DNA from 2 places in the Bradyrhizobium amphicarpaeae genome. Region 2 is predicted to be linked to the other one. Evidence: predicted binding sites of a transcription regulator. Region 2 holds the regulator's gene; the other holds the start of a gene.
What was found. The regulator LexA, encoded in region 2, represses DNA repair genes until DNA is damaged. The targets are predictions, from matches to a motif close to TGTTCNNNNTGTGTTCNG.
Positions count from the first base shown of each region.

Region 1 (3,882 bases), 2.3 Mb from region 2:
CAGCACCGCGCAGCGCGATTTCAGCTTCTGTGCGAAGGTGGTGACGGCTTTGCCGGCGCTGGCGACGTTCTCGCCGTGGCTCTCGGCCGCCTTGGTCGCGGCGTCGATCTCGGCCGCGCTCTCGCCGACCGAGACGATGAATTCCGAAGCGCTGGCGGCGTTGCCGGAAACGTCGCTGGTGGTGGCGTTCTGTTCGGCGACCGCGCCGTTGACGGTCTCGAACACCGGGCGGATCGCCTCGATCGCCTGCGAAATGCGGTGCACGGCATCCGCGGAGCCGGCGGCGTCGCGCTGCAATGCGTCGATCTTCTTCGTGATCTCTTCCGTGGCGCCTTGCGTCTGCACCGCGAGGGCCTTGACCTCGGTCGCGACGACCGCAAAGCCTCTGCCGGCTGCGCCGGCGCGCGCGGCCTCGATCGTCGAGTTGAGCGCGAGCAGCGTCGTCTGCCGCGCGATCTGGGCGATCAGATTGACGACGTTGCCGATGGCGGCGGAGGATTCGCGCAGGCGATCGACGTTGGCACGGGCTTCCTGCGCCGCGGCGCTGGCCTCGTCCGCGAGCTTGCCGGCCTCGCGAACCTGCGCGCCGATCCCCAGCGCAGACTGCGTGAACTTGTCGGCGGCCTGGGCGAAGGTGGAGGCGGTCGATTGCGCGGCATTGGTGCGGCCGGTGAGGGCGTCGGTGCGGTCGCGGATGGCGGCAAGCGTCGCCGCGGTCGCTTCGGCGCCGCCGGCCACGGAATTGGCGGCGCGTTCGAGCTGGCGGATCATGGCGCCGAGCTCGAGTTCCAGCAGCTCCAGGATCTCCCGGGCCGAATCAGTTTCGGCCGCGGGAACGGGCTCGGAATGGGCCGCCGGCTGCGTAGCCGCCGGGGCGGTCGCAGGCGAAGCCATGTCCGGCAGACGCTTCCGAAATAGTCCGAACGCCATCAGGTCTCTCTGGTCGGAGGACGAGCAAACGCTATTTTCGCAAGCCGGAATGAAATCAGGGTTAACGTTGCCTGACTTTTGGGCTGATGTGCTACGATAATACCTTTAAATCGTAGAACCTCTTTCATTCCGGGCAGTTGGCGGCCTATAAGGCCGCGCTTTCCGCGATCACCTTTGGCTGACGATTCCCCCGAGAGACCCCGCATGGCCGGACATTCCCAATTCAAGAACATCATGCACCGCAAGGGGCGGCAGGATGCCCAGAAGTCGAAGCTGTTCGGCAAGCTGGCGCGGGAAATCACCGTCGCTGCCAAGCTCGGCACGCCCGACCCCAACATGAACCCGCGCCTGCGCGCCGCGATCATCGCGGCGCGTCAGGAGAACATGCCGAAGGACAATATCGAGCGCGCCGTCAAGAAAGCGCTCGGCAACGAGGGCGAGAACTATGACGAGATCCGCTACGAGGGCTATGGCCCGGGCGGCGTCGCCGTGATCGTCGAGGCGCTGACCGACAACCGCAATCGCGCCGCCTCCGACATCCGCTCCTTCTTCACCAAATCCGGCGGCAATCTCGGCGAAACCGGCTCGGTCTCCTTCATGTTCGACCGTACCGGCATCATCGAATACGACCACAGCGTCGCCTCCGACGACGCCGTGCTCGACGCCGCGATCGAGGCCGGCGCCGACGACGTCGTCTCCAGCGAAGCCGGCCACGAGATCTACGCCTCGACCGAAAGCTATCGCGACGTCGCCAAGGCGCTGGAAGCCAAGTTCGGCGAGCCGCGCAAGGCCGCGCTGATCTGGAAGCCGCAGAACACGGTCGCGGTCGACGACGAGACCGGCGAGAAGCTGCTCAAGCTGATGGACCTGCTCAACGAGCACGACGACGTCCAGCAGGTCTACGCCAATTTCGAGGTGTCGGACGCGCTGATGGCGAAGATGGGCGGCTGAGGCCTCGCTCGTGTCCCGGACGCGCTGCAGCGTGCAACGCTGCTGCGCAGAGCCGGGACCCATCGTCCTCCAGGCATCTGTGCCGATATGGGCCCCGGTTCAGCGCCGCACCGCTTCGCGCTGCGTCGCGCCCGGGGCACGAAACCTCCTTTCCCCTGTTACTTCTGTTCTGTTTCTGTTTCGCTATCATGGGCCAACCGCTATCACTGGCCCATGACCGCGCTCCCGATTCGCCAGCCCATCCGCATCATCGGCATCGACCCCGGCCTGCGCCGCACCGGCTGGGGCGTGATCGAGGCTGACGGCAACCGGCTGATCTACGTGGCTTGCGGGTCGGTTGAACCGCCGAACGATCTGCCGCTGGCGAGCCGGTTGCTCGCGATCCACGAAGGTCTCGCCGCCGTGCTGTCGGCCCATCAGCCGATCGAAGCCGCGGTCGAGCAGACCTTCGTGAACAAGGACGGCGTCGCCACCCTCAAGCTCGGTCAGGCCCGCGGCGTCGCCATGCTGGCGCCCGCGATGTTCGGCATCTCGGTCGCCGAATACGCGCCCAACCAGGTCAAGAAGACCGTGGTCGGCGCCGGCCATGCCGAGAAAGCCCAGATCGCGATGATGCTGAAGATCTTGCTTCCCAAGGCTGACCCGCCATCGGCCGACGCCGCCGACGCGCTCGCCATCGCCATCACCCACGCCCATCACCGCCAGAGCACCGCGCTCAGGCTGAAGGTGGCGAGCCTATGATCGGCAAGCTGAAGGGCCTGATCGATTCCTACGGCGAGGATTTTGTCATCCTCGACGTCGGCGGTGTCGGTTACCAGGTGCATTGCTCTACGCGTACCTTGCAACATCTGCCCTCGCCGGGCGAGGCCGCGGTGCTGTCGATCGAGACCTATGTCCGCGAGGATCAAATCAAACTGTTCGGCTTCCGCACCGACCAGGAGCGGGAATGGTTTCGCCTGCTCCAGACCGTGCAGGGCGTCGGTGCCAAGGTCGCACTCGCCGTGCTCGGCACGCTGGCGCCGTCCGATCTCGCCAATGCGATCGCCTTGCGCGACAAGGCCGCGGTGGCGCGCACGCCCGGCGTCGGCCCCAAGGTCGCCGAGCGCATCGTCACCGAATTGAAGGACAAGGCGCCGGCCTTCGCCAATGTCGATCCCGCAGTGGTTCATCTCGCCGGCGCCGTCGATGAGCAGCGCGCGCCGCGTCCCGTGGCGGATGCGATCTCAGCGCTGGTCAATCTCGGCTACGGCCAGCCGCAGGCGGCTGCTGCGATCGCGTCGGCGTCGCGCAGTGCGGGTGAAGGCGCCGAAACGGCGCAGCTCATTCGCCTCGGCCTGAAGGAATTGGCGAAATGAGCGCGGTGATGGTCAGTCTCGTAGGGTGGGCAAAGCGAAGCGTGCCCACGATCTTTCAACCGATCGGAGACGTGGTGGGCACGGCGCGAAGCGCGCCTTTGCCCACCCTACGAGGAGTTCGCTGAGTGAGCGATCCCAAAGCCTCCCGCATGGTCTCGCCCGAGCGCCGCAGCGACGATGTCGGCGACACTGCGCTGCGCCCGCAATCGCTGTCCGATTTCGTCGGCCAGCAGCAGGCGCGCAAGAATCTCTCGATCTTCATCGAGGCGGCGCGCAAGCGCGGCGAGGCGCTTGATCACGTGCTGTTCGTGGGGCCGCCCGGCCTCGGCAAGACCACGCTGGCGCAGATCGTGGCCAAGGAACTGGGCGTCGGCTTTCGCGCGACCTCGGGTCCCGTGATCGCCAAGGCCGGCGATCTCGCAGCCCTCCTCACCAATCTCGAAGAGCGCGACGTGCTCTTTATCGACGAAATCCATCGCCTGAGCCCGGCGGTCGAAGAGGTGCTCTATCCCGCGATGGAGGATTTTCAGCTCGACCTCATCATCGGCGAGGGCCCGGCGGCGCGCTCGGTCAAGATCGAGCTGTCGAAATTCACCCTCGTCGGCGCCACCACGCGCGCCGGCCTGCTCACCAATCCCTTGCGCGA
Region 1 covers NZ_CP029426.2:6,201,897-6,205,778, reverse strand. The annotation lists gene CIT40_RS29145 (methyl-accepting chemotaxis protein) at 1-930, opposite strand, end outside; gene CIT40_RS29140 (YebC/PmpR family DNA-binding transcriptional regulator) at 1,135-1,881, shown strand; gene ruvC (crossover junction endodeoxyribonuclease RuvC) at 2,095-2,622, shown strand; gene ruvA (Holliday junction branch migration protein RuvA) at 2,619-3,236, shown strand; gene ruvB (Holliday junction branch migration DNA helicase RuvB) at 3,386-3,882, shown strand, end outside.
Region 1: ruvC (crossover junction endodeoxyribonuclease RuvC) is a predicted target of LexA. The motif match lies at 2,047-2,064, and genes of this name have one in related genera.

Region 2 (3,882 bases):
TCGGTGAGGTCGCGGCCGGCCGTCCGTTCACAGGACGGGTCGGCGCAGGCGAAGCCGTGCGGATCTTCACTGGCGGTGTCGTTCCGGAGGGCGCGGACGCGGTCGTGATCCAGGAGGACACCATTGCGGACGGCAAGAGCGTCACGATCAAGGAAGCTGCGATCGTGGGTCGGCACATCCGCCCCGCTGGCGTGGATTTCCGCGAGGGTGACGTCCTCTTGCGCAAGGGGACCCGTCTGACTGAGCGCGATCTCGCCCTCGCGGCCGGCATGAATCACCCGTATCTCGCCGCCTGCCGACGCCCGAAGGTCGCGATCCTCGCCACCGGCGACGAACTGGTGATGCCGGGCGCCACACCCGGGCACGGCCAGATCGTCTATTCCAACGGCTATGCCCTCCACGCGCTCGCCCGCAGCGAGGGTGCCGAGACCATCGACCTCGGTGTTGCCGCCGATACGCTGGAGGCCACCACCGCCGGCATCCGCCGCGCGCGCGAAAGCGGCGCCGACATCCTGATCACGACCGGAGGCGCATCGGTCGGTGACCACGACCTGGTCCAGCAGGCCCTGCGGGACGAAGGCATCGCGATGGCGTTCTGGAAGATCGCGATGCGGCCCGGCAAGCCGATGATGCACGGACGGTTGGGGGCGATGGGCGTGATCGGCCTGCCCGGCAATCCCGTGTCGTCTTACGTGTGCGCCTTTCTGTTCATGGTGCCGCTGATTCGGGCGCTGTCGGGCCGTTCGGTGATTCATCATCATCGCGAGCGCGCCGTGCTGGGTCGCGATCTCGGTGCCAACGACCAGCGCGAGGACTATCTGCGCGCGCGCCTGGAGCTGCGCGACGACGGCACGCTCGTCGCTCTTCCCGTCAGCCATCAAGACTCCTCTCTGCTTGCGAATCTTGCTGCAGCACAGGTACTTCTCGTGCGCGCACCGTTTGCGCCGAAGGCCGAGGCCGGCAGCCCCTGCGAGGTGCTGCGGCTCCCCGTCTGACCTGCGCGGCCACACGCATTCCGCGTGTCTCGTTCTGTTCACGCAAAATTAAGCAGTTGCGGAACATGTATCGAACATATAGTGTCCGTTCATGATTTGTTTCGAGGATGTAGCGGCTTATCGCTGAATTCATCGTCTCGGAATCGAACGACATCAACCGGGGGACTTTGGTCGAGATGTTAACGCGCAAACAATACGAGCTTCTGCGGTTCATCAGCGAACGCTTGAAGGAAAGCGGCGTGCCGCCGTCCTTCGACGAGATGAAGGATGCGCTCGACCTGCGCTCGAAATCGGGCATCCACCGCCTGATCACCGCACTCGAGGAGCGCGGCTTCATCCGCCGCCTGCCCAACCGCGCCCGGGCCATCGAAGTGATCAAGTTGCCGGAGCTCCAGGCCGCCGCCGGCAGCCGACGCGGCTTCACGCCAAGCGTCATCGAGGGCAATCTCGGCAAGATCCGCGCGAGCTCCAGCCCGTCCGCAGACGAGGGCGAGCGGCCCGTTGCCGTGCCCGTGATGGGCCGCATTGCGGCCGGCACCCCGATCGAGGCGTTGCAGACCCGCAGCCACACCATCAGCGTGCCGCCCGACATGCTCGGCTCCGGCGAGCATTACGCGCTCGAAGTGCGCGGCGATTCCATGGTCGAGGCCGGCATCCTCGACGGCGACATGGCGCTGATCCAGCGCAACGAGAGCGCCGATACCGGCGACATCGTCGTGGCGTTGATCGACGACGAGGAAGCCACGCTCAAGCGATTCCGCCGCCGTGGCGCGTCGATCGCGCTGGAGCCTGCCAATGCCGCGTATGAGGTGCGCATCCTGCCGCCGAACCGCGTGAAGATTCAGGGCAAGCTGATCGGGCTGTACCGCAAGTACTGAGTCCGGACGGTCTCGATCAAGAAGTCTTGTGCGCCTCGCGCGCGCGGCTGCGGTCGGCATCGCCGATCAGAGATTGGAGCGGACGATGGTCCGCGCCGGCTGGATAGTCTTTCTGGTATTGCACAGACTATCCGGCCCCTTCTCCGCAGCGGCATCGTCGGCCGGGTGCGCAACAAGCATTGCTCCTCTTTCCCCACGACGCGGTCAATCTGCATTCTGGGCCTGCGGGCACCGACACGCGCCTGCCGAATGTAGGTGAGCGAACTTTGTTCCTATTGGATTCGGGAAAGATAATGTGATCTCGGCTCGCCGATCCGAGCCGCAGATTTGCCTACAACCAGGCAGACCGTCACGCGCTTCCACTCTGACAGGGGCCTGCGCCTCCAAAAGAGGTGCGGGTCGCTATCTCTGCATTGAGGAGCACCCGATGTGTGACTACAGCCTGCATGCCGTCGCGACGCGCCCCGCAGAAGTCGGCGAGACGATCGTCACGACAACGTTCCGCGGCACCTCGACGCGCGGCTTTGCCTCCGAAGCCGATCTCTCCGTCGCGGTCTGCCTGTTGCCGGGAACGGAACTCGCCTTCGCCGACAACGTCCGTTACGACAACCGCTGGATCTGGACGCGTACCGTCAACTCCCGCGTCGGCAAGTTCGGCAAGATCGATCCGCACATTCCCGATCGCCATCACGACGCGATCGAATTCCCGGACGGCAAATCCGTGCTGGTGACGCAGCTCGTCGAAGGCCAGCGCGCAACCGTCCTGCAGCTGCCGGTGACCCAGCCGGTCAGCGAGCGCAAGCGTGAGATCATCGCCGACAGTCGCCCGACGGCTCCGCGACTGCCGATCGGCTGACGAGGGCTTCAGTCCTCCGCCTGAAGATCGGCCTCCGCCGGGGTCGCATCCTTGCTGCGCGGAGCCGCCGCCCTCGGCACGAGAGCTCCTTCGAATTCACCCTCGCCGGCAGCTGCCGGCGACCAGGGGCGGCTTGTGCCACTCGCCCTCACCGGCTGAACGGAAAAGCCGTCGCCGCGTGGCGTCAGGGCCAGCGCACCCTGGCGAGCGAGCCGCTGCCGATCCACCACCATCGCCGCACAATCGGGCGGCGCCGGCCGAGACGTCACCACCAGTGCGGCCCGGTTGCAATCATCCGCCAGCGCCTCGATGCGCGAGGCCAGCGCGACCAGCCGCCCGTCGGCGAGCGGCGTCACGCAGCCGGATTCGTCGCACGATATGCCGCTCGCCAGTGCACCACTGCCGGCATCGCGCGGATCGGCGTCGGCAGACAGCCACTCCTTCAGCAGGAAATTGTCCTTGCCCGTCCTGATCAGGTGCAAGCGCCCGTCCCCACCCCGCACCGCGACGCTCGCGCCATCCCCGGCAATCAGGATATCGGGCTGCCGCACCGAAAGGCCCCAGGCGATAGAGGCCAGCAGCACCATGGCGCCGCCCCAGCGCAAAGGCGTGCGCAACAGGCCCATCACGATGATCCCCAAGCTCGCTGCGATCAACGGCGCGATACCGAACGCCGGGATGCGGCCGACCGCGCCCGGCAATGCCGCCACCCAGCGCGAGACCACGACCATCCAGTCGATGCCGATCCCCATCAGCCACCAGAACGCGCCGTCGAGCCCGAACGGCGCCGCGAGCAGGCCCAGCAGCCCGGCCGGCATCACCAGCGCCGAGACCACGGGCATTGCGCCGAGATTGGCGAGCACGCCGTAGGGCGTGACGCGGTGGAAGTGAAAGGCGGCATAGGGCGTGGTTGCAAGCCCGGCGATCAGCGAGGCGAGGAACAGCATCGCGATCTCGCGGCCGCCCCACATCGCGACGCGCGCGGTCGCCGAATGATCGGGCGAGGCGAACAGGTTCGGCATGCCGATCTGCACCAGCGCGACGAGCCCGAGCGTCGCTGCAAACGACATCTGAAAACTCGGATGCACCAGCGCTTCGGGCGCGACTGCGAGCACGATCAGCGCCGCCACCGCGAGCGTGCGGAACGTGATGG
Region 2 covers NZ_CP029426.2:3,937,444-3,941,325, forward strand. The annotation lists gene CIT40_RS18300 (molybdopterin molybdotransferase MoeA) at 1-995, shown strand, start outside; gene lexA (transcriptional repressor LexA) at 1,172-1,873, shown strand; gene CIT40_RS18310 (hypothetical protein) at 2,301-2,729, shown strand; gene CIT40_RS18315 (ComEC/Rec2 family competence protein) at 2,738-3,882, opposite strand, start outside.